DNA from 3 places in the Microbacterium sp. NPDC055312 genome. Region 1 is predicted to be linked to each of the others. Evidence: predicted binding sites of a transcription regulator. Region 1 holds the regulator's gene; each other region holds the start of a gene.
What was found. The regulator LexA, encoded in region 1, represses DNA repair genes until DNA is damaged. The targets are predictions, from matches to a motif close to TCGAACANNTGTTCGA.
Positions count from the first base shown of each region.

Region 2: ACWIDW_RS00790 (DUF222 domain-containing protein) is a predicted target of LexA. The motif match lies at 6,695-6,710, and genes of this name have one in related genera.
Region 3: recA (recombinase RecA) is a predicted target of LexA. The motif match lies at 8,844-8,859, and genes of this name have one in related genera.

Region 1 covers NZ_JBSHMU010000004.1:146,328-156,922, forward strand. The annotation lists gene ACWIDW_RS11895 (prolyl oligopeptidase family serine peptidase) at 1-649, opposite strand, end outside; gene ACWIDW_RS11900 (methylenetetrahydrofolate reductase) at 767-1,717, shown strand; gene metE (5-methyltetrahydropteroyltriglutamate--homocysteine S-methyltransferase) at 1,714-4,026, shown strand; gene lexA (transcriptional repressor LexA) at 4,100-4,786, opposite strand; gene ACWIDW_RS11915 (LysM peptidoglycan-binding domain-containing protein) at 5,092-5,469, shown strand; gene ACWIDW_RS11920 (histidinol-phosphate transaminase) at 5,515-6,606, shown strand; gene hisB (imidazoleglycerol-phosphate dehydratase HisB) at 6,603-7,205, shown strand; gene hisH (imidazole glycerol phosphate synthase subunit HisH) at 7,202-7,834, shown strand; gene ACWIDW_RS11935 (MinD/ParA family ATP-binding protein) at 7,886-9,229, opposite strand; gene priA (bifunctional 1-(5-phosphoribosyl)-5-((5-phosphoribosylamino)methylideneamino)imidazole-4-carboxamide isomerase/phosphoribosylanthranilate isomerase PriA) at 9,427-10,173, shown strand; gene ACWIDW_RS11945 (SseB family protein) at 10,157-10,595, shown strand, end outside.
Region 2 covers NZ_JBSHMU010000001.1:168,712-179,306, reverse strand. The annotation lists gene ACWIDW_RS00820 (glycosyltransferase) at 1-415, opposite strand, end outside; gene ACWIDW_RS00815 (proline--tRNA ligase) at 491-2,245, opposite strand; gene ACWIDW_RS00810 (isocitrate lyase/PEP mutase family protein) at 2,286-3,056, opposite strand; gene ACWIDW_RS00805 (RNB domain-containing ribonuclease) at 3,136-4,557, shown strand; gene ACWIDW_RS00800 (hypothetical protein) at 4,578-5,432, opposite strand; gene ispG (flavodoxin-dependent (E)-4-hydroxy-3-methylbut-2-enyl-diphosphate synthase) at 5,450-6,601, opposite strand; gene ACWIDW_RS00790 (DUF222 domain-containing protein) at 6,721-7,965, shown strand; gene ACWIDW_RS00785 (chorismate-binding protein) at 8,199-10,079, shown strand; gene ACWIDW_RS00780 (M50 family metallopeptidase) at 10,119-10,595, opposite strand, start outside.
Region 3 covers NZ_JBSHMU010000001.1:236,089-246,683, reverse strand. The annotation lists gene ACWIDW_RS01155 (SIMPL domain-containing protein) at 1-574, shown strand, start outside; gene hflX (GTPase HflX) at 628-2,136, opposite strand; gene ACWIDW_RS01145 (class I SAM-dependent methyltransferase) at 2,207-2,854, shown strand; gene dapF (diaminopimelate epimerase) at 2,865-3,737, opposite strand; gene ACWIDW_RS01135 (dihydrofolate reductase family protein) at 3,747-4,283, opposite strand; gene miaA (tRNA (adenosine(37)-N6)-dimethylallyltransferase MiaA) at 4,322-5,251, opposite strand; gene miaB (tRNA (N6-isopentenyl adenosine(37)-C2)-methylthiotransferase MiaB) at 5,248-6,801, opposite strand; gene ACWIDW_RS01120 (regulatory protein RecX) at 6,861-7,505, opposite strand; gene recA (recombinase RecA) at 7,602-8,645, opposite strand; gene ACWIDW_RS01110 (DUF3046 domain-containing protein) at 8,892-9,113, opposite strand; gene ACWIDW_RS01105 (helix-turn-helix domain-containing protein) at 9,137-9,445, opposite strand; gene ACWIDW_RS01100 (CinA family protein) at 9,599-10,081, opposite strand; gene pgsA (CDP-diacylglycerol--glycerol-3-phosphate 3-phosphatidyltransferase) at 10,078-10,595, opposite strand, start outside.

The sequences.
Region 1 (10,595 bases):
ACTCCGGCTGCACGGGCGCCCGGCTCGGGACTCCGGCATCCCAGCCCGACTCGAGATGCATGACCGAGACGATCGCCCGCTCCCACGGCATGTGCTCGGCGTTCCACTGCACGTACGCCAGCTGCTTCCCGTCGGGCGAGAGCGCCGGATGTGCGACGAAACCGTTCACCGAGACGTGCGTCTGCACGGCAGACTCGTCGTCCGCCGCCGTGCCGTCGAGCGGGATCTCGACGATCGCGCGCACGTGCGGATCGGGTCGCAGGTCCTCGCGCACCGCGAGCAGGCGTCCCCGCTGCAGCCGCAGGCCGCCGTACGCGGGGCCTGCCGCGGTCAGCGGCTCGGGGGCGCCGCCGCGCGGCATCCGGTGCACCCGCTGGTCGCCGCCGTGCACGAAGTACAGCGTGCCGTCCGCATCGGCCGTCCACGCTCCGCCGCCGTACTCGTGCACGCGCGAACGCGCGTTCCACGGCGCGGGCAGGATCTCGTCGCCGCTCGAACTGCGCACCGTCACCCGACCGCCCTCGGCGGGAACGGATTCGCCCCACCACACCTCGTCGCCGACGAAGCGGGCTCCGTCGATGCGGGGGGACGCCTGCGCGATCATCTGCGCGGTGAACGGTGAGGGCCACGAGCCGTACGGTGCGGTCATGATCCGAGCCTAGCCAGACCCGCAGGCGACACACGGCGTCACACAGTGTGCGCCGCCCCGAGCGGCTGTCCTACCGTCTGAGGACACCCCGCCGCCCGGTCCCGAAGGAGAATCGCCATGAGCAGCATCCCGTTCTCCTTCGAGCTGTACCCGCCGCGCACCGCCGAGAGCACGCGCGCCCTGCACGACACGATCGACCGCCTCGCCGAGGCGGGGCCGGAGTTCATCTCGGTCACCTACGGCGCGGGAGGATCGACCGGCGGCCGCTCACTCGACGTGCTGCGATACATCCGCACGCACACCGACACCGAACCTCTCGCGCATCTCACCTGTGTGGGCAACACCTACGCGGGCGCCGCCCGTCTTATCCGCGAGTTCCTGGATGCCGGTGTGCTGAGCTTCCTCGCGCTGCGCGGCGACCCGCCGGCGGGCCAGAGCGAAGACGACGCGTTCCTCGGCGACCTCGAGAGCTCGGCGCAGCTCGTGCAGCTGATCGACCGTGTGCAGGCCGAGCGAGCGCCGTACGAGGAGTCACCGGTGCGCGGCAATCCGGGGGCCGTGCGGGTCGCACCGCGCCGCAAGGTGAACATCGCCGTCGCCGCCTTCCCCAACGGCCACCCGCGCTCGGCGTACAGCAGCCAGCACGTCGACGCGCTGCTCGCGAAGCAGGCCGCCGGGGCGACCGTCGCGATCACGCAGCTCTTCTTCCACCCCGATCACTACCTCGCGTTCGTCGAGCGTGCGCGCCGCGCCGGCGTGACGATCCCGATCCTCCCGGGCATCATGCCGATCACCTCGCCCGCGCGCCTGGCGCGGGTGCTCGAGCTGACCGGTGAGGAGCTGCCGAGCGAGCTCGCCATCGAGCTCGAGGTCGAGCCGACCACCGAGGGGCGTCGCCGGATCGGCATCCGCTGGGCCGCCGACCTCATCCGCGCCGTGGTCGACGGCGGGGCGCCCGGTGTGCACCTGTACGCGTTCAACCAGCACGAGACCGTGCTCGACGTCCTCCAGTCCGCCGGGGTCATCCCCGCGCGCCAGCTCTCCGCAGCATCGAAAGGAATCTCATGACCGCTTTCCCCGCAGGGACGATCCTCGGCTACCCGCGCATCGGCCGCCGTCGCGAGCTGAAGAAGGCCGTCGAGGCATTCTGGGCCGGCCGCTCCGACCAGGCCGAGCTCGAGCGCACCGCCGCCGAGCTGCGTGCGACGACGCGCGTCCGTCTCGCCGAGCTCGGCCTCGGCCGCGATGACTCGTCGATCCCCGAGTCGTTCTCGTTCTACGACCAGGTGCTCGACGCCGCGGTCACCGTCGGTGCCATCCCGACCCGCTTCGACGATCTGCGCGACGCCGACGGCACCATCGGACTGGATGCGTACTTCACCGTCGCCCGCGGCGAGGGCGAGCGCGCACCGCTCGAGATGACCAAGTGGTTCGACTCGAACTACCACTACCTCGTGCCCGAGATCGGCCCCGAGACGACCTTCTCGCTCGCCAGCGAGCACCTCGTGCAGCAGGTCGCCGAGGCCGCGGCCGCCGGGTACGTCACCCGTCCGGTGATCGTCGGACCGGTCACCCTGCTCGCCCTGGCGAAGGCGTCGGATGACGCACCGGAGGGCTTCGAGCCGCTCAGCCGCCTCGATGACCTGCTGCCGGTCTATGCCGCGCTGCTCGCGAAGCTGAAGGCCGCGGGCGCTGAGTGGGTGCAGCTCGACGAGCCGGCGCTGGTCAGCGAGTCGCTGCCAGTCGACACCGCGACTCTGGCGGATGCCGCAGCCCGCGCCCTCGCGGTGCTCGGCGGCGCGAGCGCACGCCCGCAGATCTTCGTGGCAGCCCCGTACGCCGCGCTCGGCGCGACGCTCGACGTGCTGGCCGCCGCCCCCGTCGAGGCGATCGGCATCGACCTCGTCCGCGGCGAGGTGCCCGCCGCGCTGCCCGCGCTCGACGGGAAGACCCTCGTCGGTGGCGTGGTCGACGGACACAACATCTGGCGCGGCGACCTCGACGCGGCCTTCGCGAAGCTCGAGTCGCTGCGCGCTCTCGGCGCGGCCGCGGTGTCGGCATCCACCTCCACCTCGCTGCTGCACGTGCCGCACGACGTCGACGACGAGACGGCCCTCGATCCGCGTCTGGTCTCGTGGCTCGCCTTCGCCGACCAGAAGGTCGGCCAGGTCGTCACCCTCGCGCAGGGTCTGGGCCAGGGCCGGGATGCCATCGCCGACGCTCTCGACGCGGCATCCGCCGCCCTCGCCGACAGGCACGACGCGCCCGGCGTGCGCGACGGTGCCGTGCGCGCCCGCGAGGTCGCCGAGGCGGAGTACTCACGCGTGTCGTACGCCGAGCGCGAGAGCGCGCAGCAGGCGCTGAACCTGCCCGCGCTGCCCCTGACGACGATCGGCTCGTTCCCGCAGACCGGCGACATCCGCCGGGCCCGCGCCCAGTTCCTGCGCGGCGAGCTGCCCGCTGACGACTACGACGACTTCCTGCGTCGCGAGATCGACCAGGTCGTCGCCCTGCAGGAGGAGCTCGGCCTCGACGTGCTCGTGCACGGTGAGCCCGAGCGCAACGACATGGTGCAGTACTTCGCCGAGCACCTCGACGGATTCGCCGTCACCCAGCACGGCTGGGTGCAGTCCTACGGCTCGCGCGCCACCCGGCCCTCGATCCTCTGGGGAGACGTGTCGCGCCCCGCGCCGATCACCGTCTCGTGGGCCGCGTACGCCCAGTCGCTCAGCGCGAAGCCGGTCAAGGGCATGCTCACCGGCCCCGTGACGATCCTCGCGTGGTCGTTCGTGCGCGACGACCAGCCGCTCGCTGAGACCGCCGACCAGGTCGCCCTCGCGCTGCGCGAGGAGATCACCGACCTCGAGGCGGCGGGCATCGCGATCATCCAGGTCGACGAGCCGGCGCTGCGCGAGCTGCTGCCGCTGAAGGCTGCGGATCAGGCCGACTACCTCGACTGGTCGGTGCGCTCGTTCCGCCTCGCGACCGGCGGTGCCGCTGCGGCCACGCAGATCCACACGCACCTCTGCTACTCGGAGTTCGGCGTGGTGATCGATGCGATCCGCGCCCTCGACGCCGATGTGACCTCGATCGAGGCCGCGCGCAGCCGGATGGCGGTCGTCGCCGACATCGCGCGCTTCGGCTTCGATCACGGGGTCGGCCCCGGCGTGTACGACATCCACTCACCGCGGGTGCCCAGCGTCGAGGAGATCGAGGCGCTGCTGCGTCGCGCCGTCGACGAGCTGCCGCTGCGGCAGCTGTGGGTGAACCCCGACTGCGGTCTGAAGACCCGCGCCTACGAGGAGACCGTCGAGTCGCTGCGCAACATCGTCGAGGCCACCCGTCGCGTCCGTGAGGACGTCGCGGTCACCGTCTGAGGCACCACCAGCACGAAGAGAGGCGCCCCTTCCCGACCGGGAAGGGGCGCCTCTCCTGGTCGCGGCGGCGCGATCAGACCGAGCGGAGCACCGCGACGACCTTGCCGAGCACGACCGCCTCGTCGCCGAGGATGGGCTCGAACGCCGAGTTGCGGGGCAGCAGCCAGGTGTGCCCGTCGCGCCGGCGGAAGGTCTTCACCGTCGCCTCGCCGTCGATCATGGCGGCGACGATCTCGCCGTTCTCGGCATCGTTCTGCGTGCGCACGACGACCCAGTCGCCGTCGCAGATCGCCGCGTCGATCATCGACTCACCGTTGACCTTCAGCATGAACAGATCGCCCTTGCCGACCAGCTGCCTCGGCAGCGGGAAGATCTCCTCCACCTGCTGGTCGGCCGTGATCGGCACTCCCGCGGCGATCTGCCCGACGAGGGGCACCAGCGCGGCGTCCCCCACGGACGGGGCGGTGTCCGCCGGGTTCTCGGTGCCGCTGCCGGGAAGGTCGATCAGCACCTCCATCGCGCGGGTCTTGCCCGGGTCGCGGCGCAGGTAGCCGCTCAGCTCGAGCTGCCCGAGCTGGTGAGTGACGCTCGAGAGCGACTTCAGCCCCACCGCGTCGCCGATCTCACGCATGCTCGGCGGGTAGCCGTGCCGGGCGATCGAGGTCTGGATGACCTCGAGGATCGCCATCTGCTTGGGGCTCAGGCTCTTGCGGCGCCGCGTGCGGGGAGCCTCGGCTGCGGTCTCGGGGGTGTCGCTCATGGCTGCTCCTTCATGCCCTCACACGGTGCGGATCCGCGTCGTCGCGGGGATCCGGTTCGAATGTCGGTGGCCCATGGTGGGCTGACTTCATCGAAACCGTATCCGAGTTCGCTCGGAAAACGGAAGATCTGTTCGAGCGTGTCGCAGAAGTGGTGGCACGGTATTCGAAGAATTCTTGACAGATGTTCGATATCGAAGATAGGTTCGGAACGTAGCTTCGCATCCGGCATCCCCGGCCGGATGCCGGATGCGAAAGCTGCACCACTTCCGCCCGATGGGCGGGGGAGAGCGAAGAGGAGCATCACATGAGCACCACCAGCATCCAGGCCCCCGAGACCTCTACGGTCACGGCCGCTGCAGGGCGTTCTGTCTCGACCCGGCTGCGCCTCACCGCGCGCGGTCGCCGTCTGCTCGCCGCCCTCGCAGCCGCACCGGTCATCGCCGGCATCGCCGTCTCTCTGCTGGCCGGGGGCTCGGCGGTCGCTTCCGGTGAGAGCGAGCCGGTCGCCTTCGAGACCGTGACGGTGCTGCCCGGTGACACGCTCTGGTCGATCGCCGCCGAGGCCGCGCCCACCTCCGATCCGCGCGACGTCATCGACGACATCAAGCGTCTCAACGACCTCACCACCGGCATGATCCAGGTGGGCACCTCGATCGCGATCCCGACGGCCTATTCCGGGTGAGTGCGCGCCGTCATGCGCGGCGGCGCGCGCGATGCGCCGCCTACGATGGAGCATGTGACATCCCTCGATGAGCTGCCCCTCCGCGCCGACCTGCGCGGGCTCACGCCGTACGGTGCCCCGCAGGCGCCGCTTCCGGTCGCTCTGAACGTCAACGAGAACACGCATCCGGTTCCCGACGAGGTCGCCAGTGACATCCTCGACGACATCGCCCTCGCGCTGCGAGACGTCAACCGCTACCCCGATCGCGAGTTCACGCCGCTGCGAGAGGCGTTCGCCGCGTATCTCGGTCACGGACTGACAGCCGAGCAGATCTGGGCGGGAAACGGCTCGAACGAGGTGCTGCAGCACATCATGCAGGCATTCGCCGGCCCCGGCCGGACGGCGTTCGGGTTCGCGCCCACCTACTCGATGTACCCGCTGATCACGCAGGGCACGGGCGCGCAGTGGATCGCGGGCACCCGGCACGACGACTTCACGCTCGACCCCGATGACGCCGCGCGGCAGGTCGCCGGGGCCGACCCCGACGTCGTCATCCTCTGCACCCCGAACAACCCCACCGGCACGCCGCTGGGACTCGACGTCATCGAGTCCGTGTACGAGGCGGCGCGCGGCATCGTGATCGTCGATGAGGCCTATCAGGAGTTCGCTCCGCACGACGCGCCCTCGGCGCTGAGCCTGCTGGCCGGCCGGCCGCGGCTCGCGGTCTCGCGCACGATGAGCAAGGCCTTCGCATTCGCCGGCGCCCGGGTCGGCTATCTGGCCGCCGACCCGGCGTTCATCGACGCGCTGCGGCTCGTGCGCCTTCCCTACCACCTCAGTGCTCTGACTCAGGCCGCCGCCGTCGCGGCGCTGCGCAACTCGTCGACCATGCTGCAGATGGTCGACGAGATCGTCGAGCAGCGTGACCGGATCTCGGCCACCCTCGAGGCCCTCGGGTACCGGCCGCACGCCTCGTGGTCGAACTTCGTGCTGTTCGGCGGAGTCGAGGACCCGCAGGCTCTCTGGCGAGCGCTGTACGACCGCGGAGTGCTCATCCGCGACGTCGGGATCCCGCATCACCTCCGTGTCTCTGCCGGCACCGAAGCCGAGACCACCGCATTCCTGGAAGCCCTCGCGTCGATTGGATCGCCCGCATGACCACCCGCACCGCCCGCCGGACCCGCAGCACCTCCGAGTCGACCGTCGAGGTCGTCGTCGACCTCGACGGCACGGGACGCAGCGACATCGACACGAGTGTTCCGTTCTTCGACCACATGCTGACGGCGTTCGCGAAGCACTCGCTCACCGACCTCACGGTGCGCGCCACGGGCGACACGCACATCGATGCGCACCACACGGTCGAGGACATCTCGATCGTGCTCGGCCAGGCGATCCGCGAGGCACTCGGCGACAAGGCCGGCATCTCCCGCTACGGCGATGCGCTGGTGCCCCTCGACGAGGCTCTCGCTCAGGCCGTGGTCGACATCTCGGGCCGCCCGTTCCTCGTGCACGACGGAGAGCCCGCCGGATTCGAGTTCCACCTCATCGGCGGTCACTTCACCGGATCGCTGGTGCGCCACGTGTTCGAGGCGATCACCCTCAACGCCGGCCTGACCGTGCACGTGCGCCTCCTCGGGGGCCGCGACCCGCACCACATCGCCGAGGCCGAGTTCAAGGCGTTCGCCCGCGCGTTCCGTCAGGCCAAGGCGCTCGACCCGCTCGTCGAGGGCGTCCCCTCGACGAAGGGTGCACTGTGACCGAGCGGCGCGTGGTCGTCTTCGACTACGAGTCCGGCAACGTGCACTCCGCCGTGAAGGCTCTGGCCGCGGCGGGCGCCGAGGTCGAACTCACCCGCGACCGCAGTCGTGCCCTCGAGGCGGACGGACTGCTCGTGCCCGGCGTGGGCGCGTTCGCGGCCGTTCGCGACGCGCTGGTCGCACACGGCGGTGACGAGATCATCGACCGGCGCCTGGCCGGCGGACGCCCGGTGCTCGGCATCTGCGTCGGCATGCAGGTGATGTTCGAGCGCGGCGTCGAGCGGGGCCAGCCCGCCGACGGGCTGGGGGAGTGGCCGGGCACGGTCGCCGAGCTGGATGCCCCGGTGCTGCCGCACATGGGCTGGAACACGGTCGAGCCGGGGGAGGGCAGCGTGCTGTTCCGCGGCATCGAGGACGAGCGCTTCTACTTCGTGCACTCGTACGCGGCCACGGCGTGGGAGCTCGACGTCATCGCGCCGTTCCCGCAGCCGGCCGTGACGTGGGCGACCCACGGTGAGCGCTTCATCGCGGCGGTCGAGAACGGTCCGCTCTCGGCGACGCAGTTCCACCCCGAGAAGTCGGGGGAAGCGGGCATCCGGCTGCTGCGCAACTGGATCGAATCGCTCTGATCCCACCGCGGCGGGCGTGACGAGCGCACCGAGGGACGCTCCGTGCCGTGGTCAGAGTCCGCGCGCGACGGCTGCCCCCGCAGCCAGCCAGGCGGTCTGCGTCGCCGGCGCCAGGGCTCCGAGCCGCAGGTGTCCGTCGACCATCTCGTGGTCGAACGGAATCGCGACCACCTCTCGTGCCAGGTCGCGGTAACCGGTCACCACCTGGTCGACATCGGCCGCAGTGGCCTTCGGGTCGGCCTGAGTGACGACGACCACCGATTGCCGGGCGAGCCGTGCCGATCGCTCGTCGCGGTCCTCGAGCGCCTCGAGCAGCAGAGCACCCGCCTCGGCGTGGTCGTCGCGAGTCGTGGTCGCCACGACGATCTGATCGGCATGGTCGATCATGCGCAGCCACATCGGGTCGGACTCGTCGTTGCCGGAGTCGATGATGATCAGACGGTAGTACTTCGTCGCCACGGCGTGGATCGCGTCGATGTCCTCCGAGCGCAGACGGTTCTCCTGCGCGAGCCGGATGGGTTTGGAGCGCAGCACGTCGTATTTCTCGCGCGCCTGATGGTGCACGTAGCGGGCGAGGTCGGCCGACTGGGCTCCCGCGCCCAGCAGACGATCGGTCTCGGGGAGCAGCTCGAACAGCGTGTGGTCATGCGGGCCGGTGTCGGTGCGCCAGCCCAGGGTGCCACGGGTCTGGTTGTTGTCCCAGGCGAGCACTCCCGCGCCCCCGAAGCGCGCGAAGACGGCCGAGAGCAGAACAGTCGAAGGGGTCTTGCCCGCGCCGCCCTTGCCGTTCACCACGGCGATCGTGCGCGGACCGGGCCAGTGCTGGCTGACGAGCAGCTCGTCGTCGCGCACTGCCCGCTCCGCTGCGCCGGGGGCGAGCGAGAATCCGATGCGGTTCAGCATGCCGCGGGCGCCCGTCTTGGCCGGCTCCTCGTGGGGCTCGTGCTGCAGGAACGACGGCCGCTCGCGCTGTTCACGTCGCGATCCGGGCGCCGGGGATGCCGGGGTCGCGACGGACGGGGATGCCGACGCCCGAGCGGGTGCCGGAGCCGGGGCTGCGGGCACGGATTCGGCAGCGGGGGCGGATGCCGGAGCAGCCGGGGCGGGAGGGGCGGATGCCGGAGCCGGGACTGCCGGAGCAGCCGGGGCGGATGCCGGAGCCGGGACTGCCGGAGCAGCGGGGGCTGCCGGGGCTGCCGGGGCTGCAGGAGCTACCGAGGATGCCGGCTCCGGAGCGCTGGACGCGCGGTGATACCGGGGCGCGTCGACGGGCCCGTCGGACGGCGTCAGGGGCACTTCCGAGACCAGCGGCTCCGACTCGGCCGATGACCGGCGCGTCGCGCCCGTCCGCCGGCGCAACGGACCTGCGCCGCTGCCTTTGTACGCGTCGGTCATGCCTCACGTCCCTCCGTGTCGATGGCGCACGGGCGAGGATGCCCCGCTCGTGCGCATCCGATCGTACCGTCGGGGGCCTGCGAGATCCCCGGTGGCCCGTGGCCCCGGGCGTCACGTCATTTGAGACGGCCTCCGTGCACGGCTACTCTGATCTCTCGTGCCCGCTCGGGCCGCCTCCACCCCTTTCGAAGGACGACATGAACGACTTCGCACAGTCCCCCTCGCTGATCCTGCTGCCCGCGGTCGATGTGGCCGGCGGCAAGGCGGTGCGCCTGACGCAGGGCGAGGCGGGCACCGAGACGAACTACGGCGACCCCGTCGACGCCGCAGGCGAGTTCGTCGATGCCGGCGCCCAGTGGATCCACCTCGTCGACCTCGACGCGGCCTTCGGGCGCGGCAGCAACACCGCGATCCTGCGCAAGGTCATCAAGCAGTACCGGGGCGTGAACATCGAGCTCTCGGGCGGCATCCGCGACGACGCGAGCCTCGACGCCGCTCTCGAGGCGGGCGCGACGCGCATCAACCTCGGCACCGCCGCCCTCGAGAACCCGGAGTGGTCGGCCGACGTCATCAGCCGCTACGGCGAGGCGATCGCCGTCGGCCTCGACGTGCGCGGCACGACGCTCGCCGCCCGCGGCTGGACGAAGGAAGGCGGCGACATCTGGGAGGTGCTCGAGCGTCTCGAAGAGGCCGGCTGCAGCCGCTACGTCGTCACCGACGTCACGAAGGACGGCACGCTGCGCGGCCCGAACCTCGACCTGCTGCGCGAGATCACCTCGCGCACGCCGAAGCCCGTGATCGCGTCCGGCGGCGTCGCGACTCTCGACGACATCGCGGCGCTGCGCGAGCTCGTGCCGCTGGGCGTCGAGGGCGCGATCGTCGGCAAGGCGCTCTACGCCGGCCAGTTCACCCTCGCCGAGGCGCTGGATGTCGCCGGCGACTGACGACTCCTGCGACCACGGGCACGGCAACACCGGCGACTCCGCCGGTGTGCCGTGGGAGGGTCGCAGCTTCCAGGCGAACCCCCACGCCGCGGACGACGGCTCGGCCGATCCCGCCCTGCTGGCCGCGCTGCTGCGCTTCCGCAGCGGGGAGGGCTCGCAGGTCGAGGTCGTCGACGCGTTCCGCGCCGCGCGTGTGCTCGTCCCGCTGATCGCCGAGGTGGGCGCTCAAGGGCAGGCTCAGGAAGCCATCTCAGAGGTGACCGGCCTGAAGGTCGACAAGACGCAGGAGCTCTCGATCGTCACCGTCGCCGCCCCCGACGGCCGTCGCGTGCAGCCCGTCTTCTCCTCCGTCGACACGATGCGCCGGTGGGATCCGACCGCCCGGCCGATCCCCGTCGAGGCGATCCGCGTGGCGCTGTCGG
Region 2 (10,595 bases), on a different contig from region 1:
GCAGCACCCCGATCGTCGTCCAGGGCATCCCCCCTCGTTCGCTGAACAGCGCCGCGCCGACCGACGTCTCGTCGGCGGCGAGCGCCTGCCACGGTTCCCGGTCCCACTCCGCCTGCAGGTCGTCGACCTGCGCGGGAGCGGTGCGGATGAAGCAGTCGGCCATGTTGACCAGCAGCTGCGCGAAGCCCTTCTTGCCGACCAGCCGCGGAAAGGTGGCCGGCAGGTCGTTCTCGTCGAAGTCGGGCGCGCGGTCCCACGGGATCAGACGCGCGCCGGCCTGCTCGACCCGCTGCCTGTGCTGTGAGCCGGTGTAGAAGCGCACGTCATGGCCGCGATGCACCAGCTCTGCGGCGACGGCCGCCAGGGGGGCGACGTGCCCGGTGAACGGCATCGCCGTCAGCAGAATCCGGCTCATCAGTCGATTGTGGTCTCATCGAGCGCGACGATCCACCGTGGCACCACGGAGAACCGTCCTGCGGATGAGCGCGATTCAGCGGGTGAGGCGGACTACGGCCTCGTCGGCCGACAGCGATTCCCGCTCGCCGGTGGCGCGGTCCCACAGCTCGACCTGCCCGTCGGCCGCCCCGCGGCCGACGATCACGATCTTCGGCACGCCCACGAGCTCGGCGTCGCCGAACTTGACACCGGGCGACACCTTGACGCGGTCGTCGTAGAGCACGTCGAGCCGTGCGTCCTCGAGCCGGTTCGCGATGTCCGACGCGACGTCGAAGGCGACCTGGTCGCGACCGGCGGCGACGACCTGCACATCGAACGGCGCGACGGACGCGGGCCAGATCAGGCCTCGCTCGTCGTTGTTCAGCTCGGCGATGATCGCGAGGATGCGGGTGACGCCGATGCCGTACGAGCCCATCGTCACGGTGACGAGCTTGCCGTTCTGATCGAGGACCTTCAGTCCGAGCGCCTCGGCGTACTTGCGTCCGAGCTGGAAGACGTGGCCGATCTCCATGCCGCGGGCCAGCGAGACCGGGCCCGACCCGTCGGGTGCCGGGTCGCCGTCGCGGACGTTCGCGATCTCGACGGTGCCGTCTGCGGTGAAGTCGCGGCCGGCGACGACGGTGTGCGCGTGCTTCTCGTCGATGTTCGCCCCGGTGATCCAGCGGGTGCCGTCGGCGACGCGGGGGTCGACCAGGTACCGGATGCCGGTGGCCGACTCCTCACCGAGAACGGGTCCGGTCTCGGACCACGGGCCGATGTAGCCGCGGACGAGCAGCGGGTTCCGCTCGAAGTCCGCGTCGGTGGCGGCCTCGACCTCGGCGGGTGCGAAGGCGACCTCCGCGCGCTTGAGATCGACGTCGCGGTCGCCGGGGATGCCGACGATCACGAGCTCGCGGGAGCCGTCGAGGTGCGTCAGCGCGAGCACGACGTTCTTCAGCGTGTCGGCTGCGGTGTACTCCCCGTCGAGCACGGCGTTGCTGTGGGCGACGAGCGTGTCGATGGTCGGGGTGCCGGGCGAGTCGAAGATCGTCGCCGGTCCCACGCCGTCCCAGCCGACGGCATCCGGAGCGGTGGTGGTGTACGCCTCGACGTTGGCGGCGTAGCCGCCCTCGCTGCGCACGAAGGTGTCCTCTCCGACGGGCGTCGGGTGCAGGAACTCCTCGCTTCGCGAGCCGCCCATCGCGCCGGCATCCGCCTGCACGATCGCGTACTCGAGGCCGAGGCGCCGGAAGATGCGCTCGTAGGCGTCGCGCTGCGCCATGTAGCTGGCGTCGAGGCCCTCGTCGGAGGCGTCGAAGGAGTAGGCGTCCTTCATCGTGAACTCGCGGCCGCGCAGCAGCCCTGCACGGGGACGGGCCTCGTCGCGGTACTTGTCCTGGATCTGATAGAGCGTCAGCGGCAGATCCTTGTACGACGAGTACAGGTCCTTCACGAGCAGGGTGAACGCCTCTTCGTGGGTGGGTGCGAGCAGGTAGTCGCCGCCCTTGCGATCCTGCAGCCGGAACAGAAGGTCGCCGTACTCGTCCCACCGTCCGGTGGCCTCGTATGCTTCGCGGGGCATCAGCGCCGGGAAGTGCACCTCCTGGGCTCCCGCCGCGGCCATCTCCTCGCGGATCACGGTCTCGATCCTGGCCTTCACCCGCAGGCCCAGCGGCAGCCAGGCGAAGATGCCCGCCGCCTGCGGCCGGATGTACCCGGCGCGGATCAGCAGCTTCTGGCTGGCGACCTCGGCACCAGCCGGGTCTTCGCGAAGCGTGCGGAGGAAGAAGTTCGAGAGACGAGTCACCACGGGGCAAGTCTAGTGACCCGCGCTCACTCGTCTCGTCGGGTCAGTTCAGCGCTCGAGTGCCCTCCGGGATCACGCCGTTGGCGTACAGGTCGGTGGCGAGGTCCTGCAGCGCCGTGAGCGCGGCGCGCTGCGTCGTCGGGCCGTACGAGATGCGCGACACTCCGAGCGCCTCGTACTCGGCCGCTGTGAGCGCCCCCGGCAGGCCGATGACACTGACTTTGTTGTGGCCGATGCCGTCGACGAGGGTTCGGGTGGCATCCGCGTCGAGGACGCCGGGCACGAATACGGCGGTGGCCCCTGCGTCGATGAACGCGCGGCCGCGCTCGACTGCATCAGCCAGCTTGTCGGCGAGCGGCTTGTCTCCGCCGCGCACGATCGCGTCCGTGCGGGCGTTGAGTGCGAACGCCACGCCCTCCGCCTGTGCGGCCTTGACGATCGCCTCGACCTTCGCGACGGACTCGGCGAACGGCGCGAGCCGATCTTCGATATTCCCACCGACCACGCCGACGCCGATCGCCAGTCGCGTGGTCTCGCCCGCGTCGCCGTATCCGTCGTCGAGGTCGGCGGTCACCGGCAGGTCGACGCCGGCGGCGATGCGGCCGACGAAGTCGATCATGAGGTCGCGTGGGATCTGACCGTCGGCATAGCCGAAGGTCGCCGCGATCGAGTGACCGGCGGTGGCGAGGGCTTTCGTCTCGGGCAGCGCGGCGACGGCCTTGGCCGACACGACGTCCCAGATGTTGACGACGCGCAGGATCTCCGGCGCGTCGTAGAGGTCGATGAGAGTGCGGGCCTTGTCAGCGTTCGTCATGTCCTCACGGTAGTGCGCGTGGCGCGGTGCGGGGGCCGCTGTCACCCGAGATCTCCAGGGCTCTGCATAGGGTGGACGCATGCCTCAGCGTCGATCACACGTTTCGCCCTCCGCCGCGCAGAGCGAGCTCGCTGAGGCGCTGACCGCGCTGCGCGAGGGGATCGAGGCGCCCGTCGAGTTCCCACCTGAGGCGGTCGCCGAAGCCGAGGCGGCGAGCGCGCCGACGCCGGAGCTGGATCTGCGCGACGTGCCCTTCGCCACTCTCGACCCGCTGGGCTCGAAGGATCTCGACCAGGCGTTCCACCTCGAGCGCGCCGGCTCGGGCTACCGGGTGCGGTACGCGATCGCCGATGTGCCCGGCTTCGTGACGCCCGGTGGCGCCGTCGACGCGCAGGCCCGCCTGCGCGGGCAGACCCTCTATCTCGCGGACGGCAGCATCCCGCTGCACCCCCGGGTGCTGTCCGAGGATCGCGCGTCGCTGCTTCCGGATGCCGAGCGGCCGGCGCTCGTGTGGACGTTCACCCTCGACGCCGAGGGGTCGAAGACGGACTTCCGGCTCGAGCGCGCTCTCATCCGGTCGCGGGCGCAGCTCGACTACGTCTCGGCACAGGCATCCGTCGATCGGGACGGAGATCACCATCTCGCTCTGCTGCGGGAGATCGGCGAACTGCGCCGCGTGCAGGAGGCCGAACGCGGTGGCGCGAGTCTGAACCTGCCTGATGAGGAGGTCGTGCAGCGCGCGGACGGCCGTTACGACATCGAGCGCCGCCACCCACTGGCCGTCGAGGACTGGAACGCGCAGCTGTCGCTTCTGACGGGGATGGCAGCGGCCGAGCTGATGATCGACGCGAAGGTGGGCGTGCTGCGCACCATGCCGCAGCCGGACGAGCAGGCCTTCGCGCGGTTCCGCCGGCGGACCGAAGCGCTGGGGCGGCCGTGGAAGGACGGCCGGTACGGCGAGTACCTGCGCGCGCTCGACAAGACCGATCCGCTGACGCTGCCCGTTCTCGAGGCTGCGGCGTCGCTGTTCCGCGGCGCCGGCTACGTCACGTTCGACGGGCGACTGCCCGACGGTGACCTCGAGCAGGCGGCGATCGGCGCACCCTACGCGCACGCCACCGCTCCCCTGCGCAGACTGGTCGACCGGTGGTCGCTGGCGATCTGCGAGGCCGTGTCGCAGGGCCGACCCGCGCCGGACTGGGCACGCGACTCACTCGCCGAGCTGCCGTCGCTCATGCAGGAGTCGGCGCAACGGGCGTCGCGGCTGGATGCCGAGACCCTCAACCGTGTCGAGGCGGCGCTGCTGCAGCCGCTGGTCGGGACACGGATCGACGCCACGGTCATCGAGCTGCGCGGCGAGGATCGCGCCGCGGTGCAGATCGCGGAACCCGCCGTGACTGCATCCGCCCCGATCCCCGGGGGAACGACGCCCGGCGACACCGTGACGCTGACACTGGAAAGCGTGGACGTCGGCGACGGCGAAATTCGATTCGCGGCGTGAGCCGCGCGCTGTCGGTCGCCTCAGGACGGCGTGACCGTCGTCGTCATGACGAGCAGCTGCGGGTCACTCAGATCCAGGGCGACTCTGATGGAGGAGAATTCGGCCAGCGACCGCACGTGCGTGCCGCCGCACAGGAAGCCGACCTCGCCCTCGGGCAGGGTGCAGCGCCAGGTGCGACGGTCGATGATGCTCGGCCCGTCGACGTCGATGCGGCTCGCGCCAGCCGCGGCGACCCAGCCGGCGAGTGTGTCGTTGATCCGCGTCTCACGCTCGGCGAGCGTGGCGGCGAATCCCTCGGAGTCGAAGCCGGCCTTGCGCAGGCTCTTGCCCAGGCGATACTCGTCGACGCTGCCGTCGGCGTGGATGCGGCTGGACTGGTTCGCCTTCCCCTCGAAGTCGGGATTGCCAAGCGGGTCGGTGCCGATTTCCTTGCGCCACAGGTCGGCCAGCGCCGCGTCGAGGGCGAGGGATGCCAGGTGGCACGCGGTGTGCCCTCGGCTCAGGGAGGCTCGGCGGTCGGCATCCACCGTCAGGGTGACCCGCGCGCCGACGGCGATGCCGGCGGGGATGGCCCCCTCGGTGCGATGCCCGACCATCCACGTCCAGCCCTCGCCGCCGCGCTTGACGGGGATGTCGGAGCCGACCGCCAGCGCTCCCTCGTCGCTGATCGCGGCCATCACGGCCTCGGTCACGCTCACCTGCACGTCGCCGACGGTGATCGCGCCGGAATCTCCGGGCTGGTCGGGCCAGGTGTGGTCGACGGGATGGAACGGGGTGGCGTCGACCACGACGATCGAGGCCGCCTGGTCGACGAGCAGCACCTCGCCTTCGCCGGCCAGGGCGCCATCGGGGAACGAGACGAGCGTCGACTGCATGGATTCTTCCTGACGCGTCAGCCGGTGATGACCTGGGCGGTGCCGAGCGGGGCGTCGGAGCCCATCTCGGCGGCGATGCGGTTCGCCTCTTCGATGAGCGTGGCGACGATGTCGGCCTCGGGCACGGTCTTGATGACCTCTCCCTTGACGAAGATCTGCCCCTTGCCGTTGCCCGATGCGACGCCGAGGTCGGCCTCGCGCGCTTCGCCGGGGCCGTTCACGACGCAGCCCATCACGGCGACGCGCAGCGGGACGGTCATGTCCTTGAGACCTTCGGTGACGTCATCGGCGAGCGAGTAGACGTCGACCTGCGCGCGACCGCACGAGGGGCACGACACGATCTCGAGCTTGCGCTCGCGCAGGTTCAGCGACTGCAGGATCTGGTGGCCGACCTTCACCTCTTCAGCCGGAGGCGCCGAGAGTGAGACACGGATGGTGTCGCCGATGCCCTCGCCCAGCAGGATGCCGAAGGCCGTGGCGCTCTTGATCGTGCCCTGGAACGCCGGACCGGCTTCGGTCACTCCGAGGTGCAGCGGCCAGTCACCGCGCTCGGCCAGCTGGCGGTACGCCTTGACCATCACGACGGGGTCGTTGTGCTTGACCGAGATCTTGAAGTCGTGGAAGTCGTGCTCCTCGAACAGCGACGCCTCCCACACCGCGCTCTCGACCAGCGCTTCCGGCGTCGCCTTGCCGTACTTCTCGAGCAGGCGGGGGTCGAGCGAACCGGCGTTGACGCCGATGCGCAGCGACACGCCCGCATCCTGCGCGGCCTTGGCGATGGCGCCCACCTGATCGTCGAACTTGCGGATGTTGCCCGGGTTGACGCGCACCGCCGCGCAGCCCGCGTCGATCGCCTGGAACACGTACTTCGGCTGGAAGTGGATGTCGGCGATCACCGGGATCTGGCTCTTCTTCGCGATGATGTGCAGCACATCTGCGTCGTCCTGCGACGGCACGGCGACGCGGACGATCTCGCAGCCGGATGCCGTGAGCTCGGCGATCTGCTGCAGCGTGCCGTTGATGTCGGTGGTCTTCGTCGTCGTCATCGACTGGACGCTCACCGGGGCGTCGCCGCCGACGAGGACCTTGCCGACCCGGATCTGACGGGACTTGCGACGTGGGGCGAGGACTTCGGGGATGCGCGGCATCCCAAGATTCACTGCAGGCACCCCTCCAGGCTACCGCCGCCGGATCGGCGCGGGCTGGAAGTCGGCCACCTCGTGTCCGGGGCAAAATCTACCGTGATGCAGGTGTAGACACATTCGAATGTTTGTTCTATACTGGTGGGGTGATCATCGATGAGGAGTTCGGCTCGAGTCCGCGGTCTGCGGGTGATGTGCTGGGTGTTCTTCTCGATGATGTGACGTGTTCTGAGGTGGATGCGAACCGGTATGCGGCCCGTCAGGCGCAGCGGGTGGTGGAGGCGGTCGAGTTCGCTCGTCAGCATCCGGAGATCTACACGATCGACGCGGACGTGCGGATGGCCGAGCGTGCGGTCGTGCTGGAGTTGTCGCTGCGGTTGCGGATCTCGCAGGAGCGGGTGCGGGAGCTGTGCTCTGTCGCCGAGACGGCGGCGCGGGATCTGCCGCTGCTGTGGCAGCGCGCCCGTGACGGTTTCGCGTCGATGCACAACGTCGGGGTGATCGTCACCGCCGCCGGCGCGCTCGCCTCCCCGCTCGGTGCGCCGCGGGAGGTTCGGGATGCGGAGGCTGCGGCGCTCGCCCGGCTGGATGAGGCGGCGCACGAGTGGGTGCTGACCTGCTCATCGGCGGTGCTGCGGCAGCGGGCGAAGAAGCTCGTCGACCGGATCACCGGCGACACCGCCGCCCGCCGGCACACCCGCGCGATGGCCGACCGGTATGTCGGCCGCTCCCCCGCCGGCGACGGGATGTCGTGGGTCACCGCCCTGCTGCCCACCCACGAGGCGGTCGCGGTGATGCGCCGCCTGACGGCGACGGCGAAGCACACCCAGAAGTTTGAGCGCGACGGGCGCACGCGGGATCAGATCCGCGCCGACCTGTTCAGCGCATGGCTGCGCGGCATCGGCACCCCCACTGCGGTGAAGACGAAGGTCTTCGTCACCGTGCCCGTGCAGCTGCTTGCCGGCGAACCAGTCCCCGTCGAATCCGCGTCCATCGTGGGCGGCGACACCATCGACCCGCTCACCGCGAAGCAGCTCTTCCTCGACGCCCGCGGATTCCACCGGCTGATCACCGACCCCGTCAAAGGCGTGATCATCGACATGGACCGGCGCACCTACCGCCCCACCCGCGCTCAGCGCGACTGGCTGACCCTGCACCACGGGACCTGCTCCCGCGACGGATGCACCCACCTCGCCGTCGACGCCGACCTCGACCATGATCGGCCCTGGGCGAAGGGCGGAACCACCGACCTCACCCAGCTGCGCCCGCTCTGCCCCCGCGACCACACCATGCGACATCGCTCCCGAATCCGGTACCGCACCCGCCCCGACCACACCGTCCAGGTCATCTCCCCCACCGGTTTCCGCAGCGCTGCTCCGCCGCCCTTTTGACGATCGAGTGCGGCACCGGGATCGAAAGAGGCTGTCTCCGCGAGCGAAAACGGCTGCACGCGGCGTCACGCACCCGATCGCCCGCACCACGATGTGCTACTTTCACGGTATGTCCGCGACCCGCACCTGGTGGCCCGCCTTCTAGGCGGTGATTCGCGTACCCACGAGATCAGACCGCCTTCCGGGGCGGTCTTTTTCTTGCCCGCACCGGATCCCCGACCGAGGAGACCCCGATGACCGCAGTTCCGCTCGCCCGACTGGCAGAGCTCACAGCCGATCCTGACGCACCGTTCGTGCTGATCGCACGTGAGGGCGGCATCGACCTGCTCACCGGCGACATCGTCGACGTCGACCGTCTGGCCGACATCCCCCTCGACGGCCCCGACGGCGCCCGCGAGGTGTTCGCCATGGTCCCCTACCGCCAGGTGCGCGAGCGCGGATTCGAGGCGCACGACGACGGCACCCCCCTGCGCTGCCTGCTCGTCACCGAGCACCTTCAGCTCGACCGCGCCGAGCTGATGGATGTGCTCCCCCAGGCCCCGATCGCGCTGAACGACGGCGGGTTCGACATCTCCGACGACGACTATGCCGAGATCGTCGAGCGCGTCATCGCCGACGAGATCGGTCACGGCGAAGGGGCGAACTTCGTGATCCGGCGCGACTATCGCGCGCGATTCGAGGCCGACGACCGCACGGCCGCCCTCACCTGGTTCCGCGCCCTGCTCGCCCACGAGCGCGGGGCGTACTGGACGTTCGCAGTCATCACCCCTGACCAGATCGCCGTCGGGGCCAGCCCCGAGGCGCACGTCGTCGCTCGTGACGGCATCGTCACCATGAATCCGATCTCGGGCACCTTCCGTCACCCGGCGGGCGGCGCGACCCGCGAGTCTCTGACCGAGTTCCTCTCGTCCACCAAGGAGACCGAGGAGCTGTTCATGGTCGTCGACGAAGAGCTCAAGATGATGAGCCAGGTCTGCTCGGACGGCGGCCGGATCACCGGCCCGCATCTGAAGGAGATGTCGCGACTCACCCACACCGAGTACATGCTGCGCGGGCGCAGTCGCCTCGACCCGCGCGACATCCTGCGCGAGACGATGTTCGCCCCCACCGTCACCGGCTCGCCCATGCAGAACGCGTGCGCGGTGATCCGCAGGCACGAGCGGTCCCCCCGCGGGTACTACTCGGGTGTCGCGGCGCTGTTCACCCCGAACGATGAAGGCGGACACGATCTGGACGCGCCGATCCTCATCCGCACGGTCTACCTCCACGGCGGACGGCTGCGCGTGCCCGTCGGCGCCACGCTCGTGCGCCACTCCGACCCGCACGGCGAGGTCAGCGAGACGCACGGCAAGGCGGCAGGTGTGCTGGGCGCGATCGGCGCCATCGAGCGCGACCGCGCGGCCGAGGCTCGAGACGACGATGCGCCGGGTGAGGTGCGGCTCGCCGACGATCCCGAGATCGCCGCTCTGCTGGCATCGCGCAACACCCGCCTCGCGGACTTCTGGATGCAGCCGCAGGATGCCCACCCCGGCGGCCGCTTCGCGGGCCGCCGCGCGCTCGTCGTCGACGCCGAGGACCGTTTCACCACCATGCTCGCCCACCAGCTGCGCCACCTGGGGCTCGAGGTCGAGATCGCCTCGTGGGACGCCGTGACCGACACCGCGATCGACACCGCAGACCTGGTCGTCGCAGGTCCCGGGCCCGGCGATCCCCGCGACACCGCCTCGCCGCGCATCGCGCGCATGCAGCAGGTCGTGGCGCGACGCCGCGACGCGGGAGCCCCGCTGCTCGCCGTGTGCCTGAGCCATCAGATCCTCGCCGACCGGCTCGGCATCGATCTGGTGCCGCTCGATGCCCCTCATCAGGGCGTGCAGAAGACGGTTCCCGTCTTCGGGCAGGACGCGTCAGTCGGCTTCTACAACACCTATACCGCCCGGGTCGTGCCCGGTACGACGGCTGTGCCGGATGCCGAGGTGTCGGCGGATGCCGCCACCGGCGACGTCTACGCGCTGCGCGGCGAGGGCTTCGCGTCGGTGCAGGGACACCTCGAGTCGATCCTGTCACGTGACGGCCTGGAGACGCTGGAGCGGCTCACCGCCCACGCCCTCGCCTGACGCCGGCGGATCGGGCCCGGCAGGCGGAGCCGCGCAGGATCAGCCCAGCAGGCTCATCGGCTTGACGAGGTCGGCCACGATCAGCAGCGCACCCATTCCGATCAGCAGCACGGCGACGACGACGGTCACCGGCACCAGCCGGGTCGCGTCGACGGGCTTCGGGGCGGCACGCCCCGTGATCTTCGCCCAGGTGCGCTTCAGACCCTCCCAGAGCGCGACGACGACGTGCCCGCCGTCGAGCGGCAGCAGCGGGATGAGGTTGAACACGAACAGGGCGATGTTCAACGCCGCGAGCAGGTTCATCAGCACGACGAGGCGGTTCAGCACCGGGGCATCCGTCGCCGCCACCTCACCGGCCAGGCGACCCACCCCGACCACGCTGAGCGGACCGTTCGGGTCGCGCTCGGCTCCCGTCACGAGCGAGACGCCGACGTTCCACAGCTTCTCGGGCAGGTGGATCACGAGGGAGGCGACAGCTCCGGTCTGCTGCATCGCAAGCTCCGGCCCCGTGCCGAT
Region 3 (10,595 bases), on a different contig from region 1:
GGCCCTCGACGGTCCCGACCGCGAGGAGGTCGTGCACCGGACGCTGGCGCTCGCCGAACCGGTGCGCGAAAGCATCGTCGCACGGGAGCAGGCGGGCAGCGTGACCGCGTGGACGAGCCAGCGACTGAGCGTGTACGCCGAGCGACCATGGAACGCCGACGGCCGCAGACTCGCGCCGGTGTACCGGGCGAGCGTCGACTTCACCGCAACCTTCGCCGACATCTCGGAGCTGTCGCTCTGGGCGACCGAGCTATCCGGCGAAGACGGCGTTGCGCTCGGCGGCGTCGACTGGCATCTGACTCCGGAGACCGAACGCGAGGTGGAGCGCGAGGTCGCGACTCAGGCGGTCGGCGTCGCCGTGTCGCGCGCTCAGGCGTATGCCGAGGCGCTCGGGCTGCGCACCGTGACCCCGCTGGAGATCGCGGATCGCGGTCTGATCTCCGCCGAGAGCCCCGGCTTCGCGCCAGTCGCGATGCGCGCTGCCGGCGCGTTCGACGCCTCGCCCGCGATGGAGTTCCAGGGCGAGGAGATCACCGTCTCGGCGACCGTGGAGGGCCGCTTCTCGGCATCCTGATCCGGCGTCGGGCGCGCGCGGGTCCGCCGCCCGCGCTCAACGCGCCCGACCCGTCAGCCGGTCGCGAAGGGCGCGAGCTCGGCGGCCAGACGCTCGGAGACGTGCGCGTGCACCGCGGTGCCGTTCTCCTCGTGCTCGGATGAGACCAGCACACCGCTCTCGTGCACGGCCGAGATGAGGTCCCCCCTGTCGTACGGCACGAGAGCGCGCACCTCGACGGCGGGCATCGGAAGCCGGCGTTCGATCTCGGCGCGCAGTTCGGCGATGCCCTCACCCGTGCGTGAGGACACGAAGTGGGCGTCGGGCGCGAGACCGCGCAGCACGAGCCGCTCGTCCTGGTCGATCAGGTCGGCCTTGTTGAAGACCACGATCTCGGGGATGTCGCGACCGCCGACGTCGCCGATCACATCGCGCACCGTCTGCAGCTGCGCGGACGGGTCGGGGTGCGAGCCGTCGACGACATGCACGAGCAGGTCGGCCTGACCGACCTCCTCCAGCGTCGAACGGAACGCCTCGACCAGCTGGTGCGGCAGGTTGCGCACGAAGCCGACCGTGTCGGCGAGCGTGTACACGCGGCCGTCGGCCGACTCCGCGCGGCGCACGGTGGCGTCGAGGGTCGCGAACAGGGCGTTCTCGACGAGCACGCCCGCGCTGGTCAGCGCGTTCAGCAGGCTCGACTTGCCCGCGTTCGTGTATCCGGCGATCGCGACCGACGGGATGGTGTTGCGCTTGCGCTCGGCGCGCTTCGCGTCGCGCGCGGGCGCGAAGTCGCGGATCTGCTTGCGCAGCTGAGCCATGCGGGTGCGGATGCGGCGGCGGTCGAGCTCGATCTTCGTCTCACCCGGTCCACGCGAGCCCATACCCGCGCCACCGGCGCCGACCTGGCCACCGGCCTGGCGGCTCATCGACTCACCCCATCCGCGCAGGCGCGGCAGCAGGTACTCGAGCTGCGCGAGCTCGACCTGCGCCTTGCCCTCGCGGCTCTTCGCGTGCTGGCTGAAGATGTCGAGGATGACGGTGGTGCGGTCGATGACCTTCACCTTCACGACGTCCTCGAGCGCGCGGCGCTGGCTGGAGGCGAGCTCGGTGTCGGCGATGACGGTGTCAGCGCCGACCGCGGCGACGATGTCCTTCAGCTCCTGCGCCTTGCCGCGCCCGAGGTAGGTCGCGGGGTCGGGGTGAGGCCGGCGCTGCAGCAGACCGTCGAGCACCACGGCACCGGCGGTCTCGGCGAGGGCGGCGAGCTCGCGCAGCGAGTTCTCGGCATCCTCCTGAGCACCCTGCGGGTACACCCCGACCAGCACGACGTTCTCGAGCCGCAGCTGGCGGTACTCGACCTCGGTGACGTCTTCGAGCTCGGTCGAGAGTCCTGCCACGCGACGCAGCGCGTGCCGGTCCTCGAGATCCCACTGCTCGCCGTCCGCGTGGGAGTGACCGGCGGATGCCGCATCCTGCAGTGCCTGGGCGGCACCGAACACGCGCGGCTGCGTTCGCGGCTCTGCGTTCGCGAGCACGCGATCCAGTGCGTCCGGTGTCATGTTGTCGTCGTTGGTGTTCGTCATCCGGTGGTGAACTCTGTCCTCTCTGAGAAGCGCCTTAACCTTAGCCCGCGGTGTCCGGTACGCTCACTGCATGCCGTCGTCCGATCATTACTTCAGCGCGGCCCCGGCCAGTGCCGAGAACCTCCGAACCATCACCGTTCCGCTCGCGGGACGCGATCGGGAGGTGACCACCGCGGGCGGCGTGTTCAGTCCCGACCGTCTCGACACGGGCACCGCGGTGCTGTTCGCCAACATGGCTCCTCTGCCGCCGAGCGGCAACTTCCTCGACCTCGGATGCGGGTGGGGTCCGATCAGTCTCACGATGGCCCTTTCGACGCCGCACGCCGTGATCTGGGCGGTGGATGTGAACGAGCGCGCACTGGATCTCACCAGGCGCAACGCCGAAGCCCTCGGCCTCACCAATGTGAACGCCGTGAAGCCCGAGGATGTTCCCGACGACGTGGTGTTCACCACGATCCGCTCGAATCCGCCGATCCGGGTGGGCAAGAGCGAGCTGCACTCCATGCTCGAGCGCTGGATCCCCCGCCTCGACGAGCGCAGCGACGCCTGGCTGGTGGTGCAGCGCAACCTCGGATCCGACTCACTGCAGCGGTGGATGGCTTCGGTGTTCACGCCGGGCTTCAGCGTGACCCGCGCGGCGACCGGCAAGGGGTACCGGATCCTCAAGGTGCGCCGGCACGGCACCCCGCCGACCGCCCCGATCGTGCTGCCCGAATGAGCGATCGGCCTCAGACGAGGTCGATCTCGCCGCGGTAGACGAGCTGCGCGGGCCCGGACAGCGCGACGTGCTCGCCGTCCTCCGCGGGGAACATCCGCACCCCGAGCACACCGCCGGGCACCTCGACGCGCCACTGGTGCGGGGCCCTGGCGCCGGCCCAGTGCCGCACCGCCAGAGCGGTGGCGGCGACGCCCGTGCCGCAGCTGAGGGTCTCGCCGACGCCGCGCTCGTGCACGCGCATCCGCACATGCCCGACGCCGTCGCGCACCAGCGGCTCGCCGGGCACGACGAACTCGACGTTGGCACCGTCGACGGGGGCCGGGTCGAGAACGGGCGTGGGATCGAGGTCGAGTTCCGCCAGTTCGTCGTCGGATGCCAGCGCGACCACCACGTGCGGGTTGCCGATGTCGATGCCGAGCCCTGGTCGCGGCACCGAGAGACCGGCCGCGCGCGCGAGCGGCTCGCGGCCGGCGAGCTTCCACAGCCCGAGATCCACCTGGTAGCCGTTCTCGGAGCGCATCACGTCGCGCACGCCCGCCCTCGTGCCGATCGGCAGCGTCGAGCCGGGTTCGATCGTGGCGAGGCCGGCGCGCAGGAGGTAGTGGGCGAAGACGCGGATGCCGTTGCCGCACATCTCGGCGATCGACCCGTCGGCGTTGCGGTAATCCATGAACCACTCGGCGTCGGGCTCTTCGGCGAGAGCCGCCGCGCCCTCGGGGATGGCTGCCGATCGCACGACCCGCAGCACGCCGTCGGCGCCGACACCGAAGTTGCGGTCGCAGAGCGCCTGCACCTGGGTCGCTGACAGATCCAGCTCGCCGTCGACGTCCTCGATGATCACGAAATCGTTGCCGGTGCCGTGTCCCTTGGTGAATGCGACCATACCCCCAGTCTAGAGAGCGCCGGAACCCGTGACCCGGTACCGGCCGCATAGGAAGCTGCGATTGCGCGCCACGTCGATCAGCTCGAGGTCGACCCGGCGCGGCAACAGCGGTGCGCCCGCGCCGAGGGTCACCGGCGCGTACTGCACCCAGACCTCGTCGAGCAGACCCGCGTCGGCGAACTGTCCGGCGAGGTCTCCCCCGCCGACGATCCACAGATCCTTCCCACCGGCCGCAGCCGTCATCTCGGCGTGCACCTCGCGCACGTCCTCCTGCGTGAAGCGCACATCACCCTGCGCCGGGGCGGGGATGTCGTGGTGGGTGAACACCCAGGTCGGCTGCGCGTAGTCCCAGCGGCCCTGTTCGTGCCGCATGACCCATTCGAAGGTCGACGCGCCCATCGCCAGGGCACCGATCCCGGCGATGAAGCCCGGGTACGCCATCGGACCGCCCTCGTCGATGTCCTGGCTCAGCAGCCAGTCCAGCGAGTGCTCGGTGGTCGCGATGAACCCATCGAGAGACGAGGCGGTGTAGTAGTGCGTGCTCATGCGCCCATCGTGCCTCCGGCCGCCGACAACCGCCAGGCTCAGTGGATCAGCGACTCGACGTCGACGGGGTGCTCGACCCACTCGATGTCGGGGTAGCGCTTGAACCACGACACCTGCCGCCGCGCGTAGCGACGGGTGAGGGCCTGCGTCTCGGCGATCGCCTCGTCCTGAGTCCTGTCGCCGCGCAGCTGCGCGAGCGCCTGGGCGTATCCGATCGCACGCGATGCGGTGACCCCGTCTTCGATTCCTTCGGCGCGCAGGCGCTCGACCTCGTCGAGCATTCCGCCCTGCCACATCCGCTCCACGCGTCGATCGAGTCGCTCGACGAGCAGCTCTCGCGGCGTGTGAAGACCGATGATCCGAGTCGCCGGATGCCACAGCTCCGGCTTCTCGGGCAGCGCGGCCCCGTGCGTGGCGCCGCCCTGCTCGATCACCTCGAGCGCGCGGACGACGCGCCGGCCGTTCTTCGGATCGATGCGCGCAGCGGTCGCGGGGTCGAGGCCCCGCAGCCGTTCGAACAGCGCCCCGGCACCGCCCTCGGCGAGCTCCGCCTCGAGGCGCGCCCGGAGTGCGGCATCCCTCGGCGGGAACCGGAAGTCGAAGACCACGCTCGAGACGTACAGCCCCGACCCGCCGACGAGGATCGCATCTCCCCCGCGGGCGTGGATGGCGGCGATCGCTTCTCGGGCGAGCGGCTGATACCAGGCGACGGCCGCCTCGTCCGTGACCTCGCGGACGTCGAACAGATGGTGCGGGATGCCGCGCCGCTCGTCGATGCGGAGCTTGGCCGTGCCGATGTCCATGCCCCGGTACAGCTGCATGGCGTCGGCGTTGACGATCTCCGCATCGTCGCCACCCGCGCGCAGGTGTTCGGCGAGATCGAGAGCGAGCTCGCTCTTTCCGGTGCCCGTCGCGCCGACCACCGCCCAGAGCCGCGGCGCGTCTGGCCGCGCCGCGCCGGTGGTCAAGACCCGACAGGGCGCAGCGTGGGCAGGCCCAGCGATACCGCGCGCGGAGCGCCGGACGCCCCTGCCGGTGCGGGCACGCCGCACGACGCCGCCTGCGCGCGGTCCCACGCGTCGCCGCCGCGTGTGCGGCGGATGCGCAGCGGCGCACAGGTCGGGTCGTCGGCGAGCAGATGGAACGGCGCGCCATGCGTGATATTCACCGTGACCACGTCGCCGGGTCGCGGCAGCTCGGATCCGGGCGTCACCTCGAAGTGCACGAGCCGGTTGTCTTCCGCGCGTCCGGTGAGACGGTGCGTCGACGCGTCCTTCTTGCCCTCGCCGACCGAGACGAGCACCTCGACCTCGCGGCCGACCTGCTTCTGGTTCTCCTCGAGCGAGATCCGCTCCTGCAGCGCGATCAGGCGGTTGTACCGCTCCTGCACGACCTCCTTCGGCACCTGGTTGTGCATGGTCGCGGCCGGCGTGCCCTCGCGGATGGAGTACTGGAACGTGAAGGCGCCCGAGAAGCGGGACTGTTCGACGACGCGCATGGTGTCTTCGAAGTCCTCGTCGGTCTCACCGGGGAAGCCCACGATGATGTCGGTGGTGATGGCCGCGTGCGGGATGCGCTCGCGGACGCGCTCGATGATGCCGAGGTAGCGGGAGCTGCGGTACGAGCGACGCATCGCCTTGAGGATGCTGTCGCTGCCCGACTGCAGCGGCATGTGCAGCTGAGGCATGACGTTGGGTGTCTCGGCCATCGCATCGATGACGTCGTCGGTGAACGCGGCGGGATGCGGGCTGGTGAAGCGGACGCGCTCCAGTCCCTCGACCTCTCCCGCCGCGCGCAGCAGCTTGCTGAACGCCTGGCGGTCGCCGAACTCGACGCCGTAGGAGTTGACGTTCTGCCCGAGCAGCGTCACCTCGATCGCTCCGTCTTCGACGAGCAGGCGGATCTCGTTCAGGATGTCGCCGGGCCGGCGGTCCTTCTCCTTGCCTCGCAGGCTCGGGACGATGCAGAACGTGCAGGTGTTGTTGCAGCCGACCGAGATCGACACCCACCCGCTGTGCGCGGAGTCGCGCTTGGTGGGCAGCGTCGACGGGAAGATCTCGAGCGACTCGAGGATCTCGAGCTCGGCCTCGCCGTTGTGGCGTGCGCGCTCGAGCAGGCCGGGCAGGGAGCCCATGTTGTGCGTGCCGAAGACGACGTCCACCCAGGGTGCCTTGTCGAGCACGGCCTGCTGATCCATCTGCGCGAGGCATCCGCCGACGGCGATCTGCATGCCCTCGTGCTTGTCCTTTCGGGACTTGAGATGCCCGAGGGTGCCGTACAGCTTGCCGGCGGCGTTGTCGCGCACGGCGCAGGTGTTGATGATCACGATGTCGGCCTCGTCGCCGGCATCCGCCTGCACGTACCCCGCGCTCTCGAGCGAACCCGACAGGCGCTCGGAGTCGTGCACGTTCATCTGACAGCCGAAGGTGCGCACCTCGTAGGAGCGACGGCGCCCGTCGGCGGTGATCGCCGCGTCGGAGGGCGCGATGATCGTCGGTTCGGAAGAGAGAGAAGACATGGTGGATCCATTCTACGAGCCGCCCGGCCGGGTGGCTGAGCGGCTCGTAGAGAGCGTGCTCACTCGGAGTCGACGAATCGCACGCCGGAGGAGTGCGCAGCGGACGAGCGGGTCGTCGCGCGGCGCACTCCGACCTCGCCCAGGGCGGTGCGGGCGGCGTCCATCGCGACGGAGCCGCCGTACCCGCGGCGGGCGAGCTGCCCGTGCAGCCGGCGCAGTGCGGTGTCGTAGTCGAGGCGGCTCATACCGGATGCCTTGCTGCGGGCGAACTCCAGCGCCCGCTCGGCATCGTCGTCGGGCAGCTCAGCGAGCGCGTCGTCGACGATGTCGCGCGGGATGCCGCGCTGCGCGAGCGACCGCGCTAGGGCGATGCGCCCCTGCCCCTTCCGCTCGGATCCCGAGGTCACCAGCAGCGACGCGAGCGTGTGATCGTCGAGGTAGCTTCGGCGCAGGAACTCGTCGATGACGTCTTCGATCGCGTCGCGGTCGAGGCCGTTCTCGCGCAGCACAGACCGCGCCTCCGACACCGACAGCTGCTTGGCGCGCAGCTTGCGCACCAGAGCCTCCTCTGCGCGCTGACGGACCTCGTCGGCATCCGGTTCGACCGGCACGACGTCGTCGTGATCATCGCCCGGGTCATCGAGCCGCGGAGGTCCCCCGAACAACGGGATCACCGGCGCGAGCCCATCGTCAGCGGATGACATAAGTCACGCCGGTTGTTGAGCGCCGTCGAAACACGGTTGTTGAGCGCCGTCGAAACACGGTTGTTGAGCGCCGTCGAAACACGTCAGCGGATGACATCAGGCCGGACGGCGTTCGGCGAGCTCGTCGACGGTGTCTTCCGCCTTGGCGCCCACACCCAGCTTCTGCTTGATCTGCGTCTCGATCGCCATGGCGACGTCGTCGTTCTTGATCAGGAAGTTGCGGGCGTTCTCCTTGCCCTGGCCGAGCTGGTCGCCGTCGTAGGTGTACCACGAGCCGGACTTCTTGACGATGCCGTGCTCGACGCCGAAGTCGATGAGGCTGCCCTCGCGCGAGATGCCGATGCCGTACAGGATGTCGAACTCCGCCTGCTTGAAGGGCGGTGCCATCTTGTTCTTGACGACCTTGACACGGGTGCGGTTTCCGACCGCCTCTGTGCCGTCCTTCAGGGTCTCGATGCGCCGGATGTCGAGGCGCACCGAGGCGTAGAACTTCAGCGCCTTACCGCCGGCCGTGGTCTCGGGCGAGCCGAAGAACACCCCGATCTTCTCGCGCAGCTGGTTGATGAAGATGGCCGTGGTCTTGGTCTGGTTCAGCCCACCGGTCAGCTTTCGCAGCGCCTGCGACATGAGCCGCGCCTGCAGACCCACGTGCGAGTCGCCCATCTCGCCCTTGATCTCGGCCTCGGGCACGAGGGCCGCGACGGAGTCGATGACGACGAGGTCGATCGCGCCGGAGCGGATCAGCATGTCGGCGATCTCGAGTGCCTGCTCACCCGTGTCGGGCTGCGAGACGAGCAGCTGGTCGATGTCGACGCCGAGCTTGCGTGCGTACTCGGGGTCGAGCGCGTGCTCGGCGTCGATGAACGCGGCGATGCCGCCGGCGCGCTGCGCGTTGGCGATCGCGTGCAGGGTCAGCGTGGTCTTACCGGACGATTCGGGCCCGTAGATCTCGATGATGCGTCCGCGCGGCAGACCTCCGATGCCGAGGGCGACGTCAAGGGCGATCGACCCGGTCTGGATGACCTCGACAGGAGCGCGCTCGTCGCTGCCCAGTCGCATGATCGAACCCTTGCCGAACTGACGCTCGATGTGTGCGAGTGCGGAATCCAGGGCCTTCTCGCGGTCGTCGGTGGATGGCATGACGTGCTCCTCTGTATCTCGAAGTTCTGCCGCCTGTAGGCTGTCGCGGCCGTACCGGATGGAGTGACTCTGCGACAAGGCGTATGGCTCAGTGCCACATCTCTCACCGTACGAGCGGCCACCGACATTGGATCGGCGGCAGCGTCTGATGTGGAGAAGATGACCTCAAGACCACTTGTGCAGAACATTACGCGCAGATCGAACACATCTTCGACGACACGCCGACGAGCGCGCGCAGAGTTTCGTTCAGCGTTCGCGCGGATCCAGCCGTCCCACGCCGTAGCGCCGCGTCGCGGGCACGTCGGTCTCATCGCACAGCGCGAGCCAGATGTCGCGCGGCGGCACACCGGCATCCAGCGCCTCGCGCGCCGTCCTGCCCAGCGTGCCCAGGATCAGGTCGTGCACAAGAGAATCCGCGCGGCCGCCGAACTCGTCGTCGACCGCGCGGAGGAACTCGCTTCGTCGCATGCGGGGAGTAGTGCGCTGCGGTATCAGTGCAGCGACAGCTCGGGCTCGACCGCGGCGACGAGATCGTCGGGGACGACGTCCGGGAAGGGGCTGAGGCCCTCGAGCACGGAGATGCGGTCGCCGACCTCGCGCATGATGGTCGAGATGGGCACGTCGAGCGCCTCGGCGACCGATGCGAGAATCTCGCTCGAGGCCTCCTTCTGACCGCGCTCGACTTCGCTCAGGTAGCCGAGGGCCACCGAGGCCTTGCTCGCGACCTGGCGCAGGGTGCGCCCCTTCTGCAGGCGGAAGTCCCGCAGCACATCGCCGATTTCCTGTCTGACGAGGATCATCGGAACCTCCTTCCCGTCGCGCCACCCGGAGACTGCTCCGAGGGGATCGCCAGTCTAACCTGATCGGTTGTCGTCGAATCTACTGTTTTTCGCTGTGCTTGAGTTGTGAGTGAGCGGCTTGTCACGTAGAGGAGAACGTCGACCCTCTCGTGCCTATTCCCGCACCGCCGCCAGCCCCGCGGCGATCGCCGCGGCCGTGGCCTGCGCGCGGATCTCTGCGCGCGTGCCGGCGAACAGGTGCGGGATGCTCCGGATGCCCGTCGGCGTGACGACGCCGATGTGCACGGTGCCGACCGGCTGGCCGTCGGGCGAGTCCGGCCCGGCGATCCCCGTCGTCGCGATGCCCACGTCGGCCGGGCGACCGTCGACGGCAACGGCGCGCCGCACCCCCTCGGCCATCTGAGCGGCCACGTCGGGATGCACGGCACCGTGCTCGGCGAGCAGAGCGGCGTCCACGCCGAGCAGCGTGTGCTTGACCGGGGTCGCATAGGCGACGACACCGCCGAGCAGAGCCGCCGACGCGCCCGGGACCGAGACGATCGCGGAGGCGACCGCACCTCCGGTGAGCGACTCCGCGACACCCAGCGTCCAGCCCCGCTGCCTGAGAGCGGTGACCAGCTGCGCAGCGTCGGTCATCCGGTCCTCCGGCGACCGCGCACCTGCGCCACGACGTAATCGATGCCGCTCGCGACGGTGAGCACGAGCGCCAGGATCATCAGCACCTGCGTGATCACGACCCAGGCGGTCTCACCGACGAGCCCGCCCAGCGGAAGCAGCGCCCAGCTCAGCGCGACGCCCTGGACGACGGTCTTGATCTTTCCCATCCAGGCCGCGGCGACGACGTGCTCGTGCACGAGCGTGAAGCGGTGGATCGTGATCGCCCACTCCCTCACGAGGATCACGATGACGATCCACCACGGCACCTCGCCGAGGATCGCGAGCCCGAGAAAACCCGCGCCGGTGAGCAGCTTGTCGGCGATCGGATCCCACAGCTTTCCGAAGTCGCTCACGATGTCGTACCTGCGCGCGAGATAGCCGTCGACCCAGTCGGTCGAGATAGCGAGCACGAAGAGCCCCGCAGCCACCCAGCGCATGACGATGTCGTCGGCGCCGAACGCACCTGCGAGAAGAAGGAGCATGAAGAAGACGA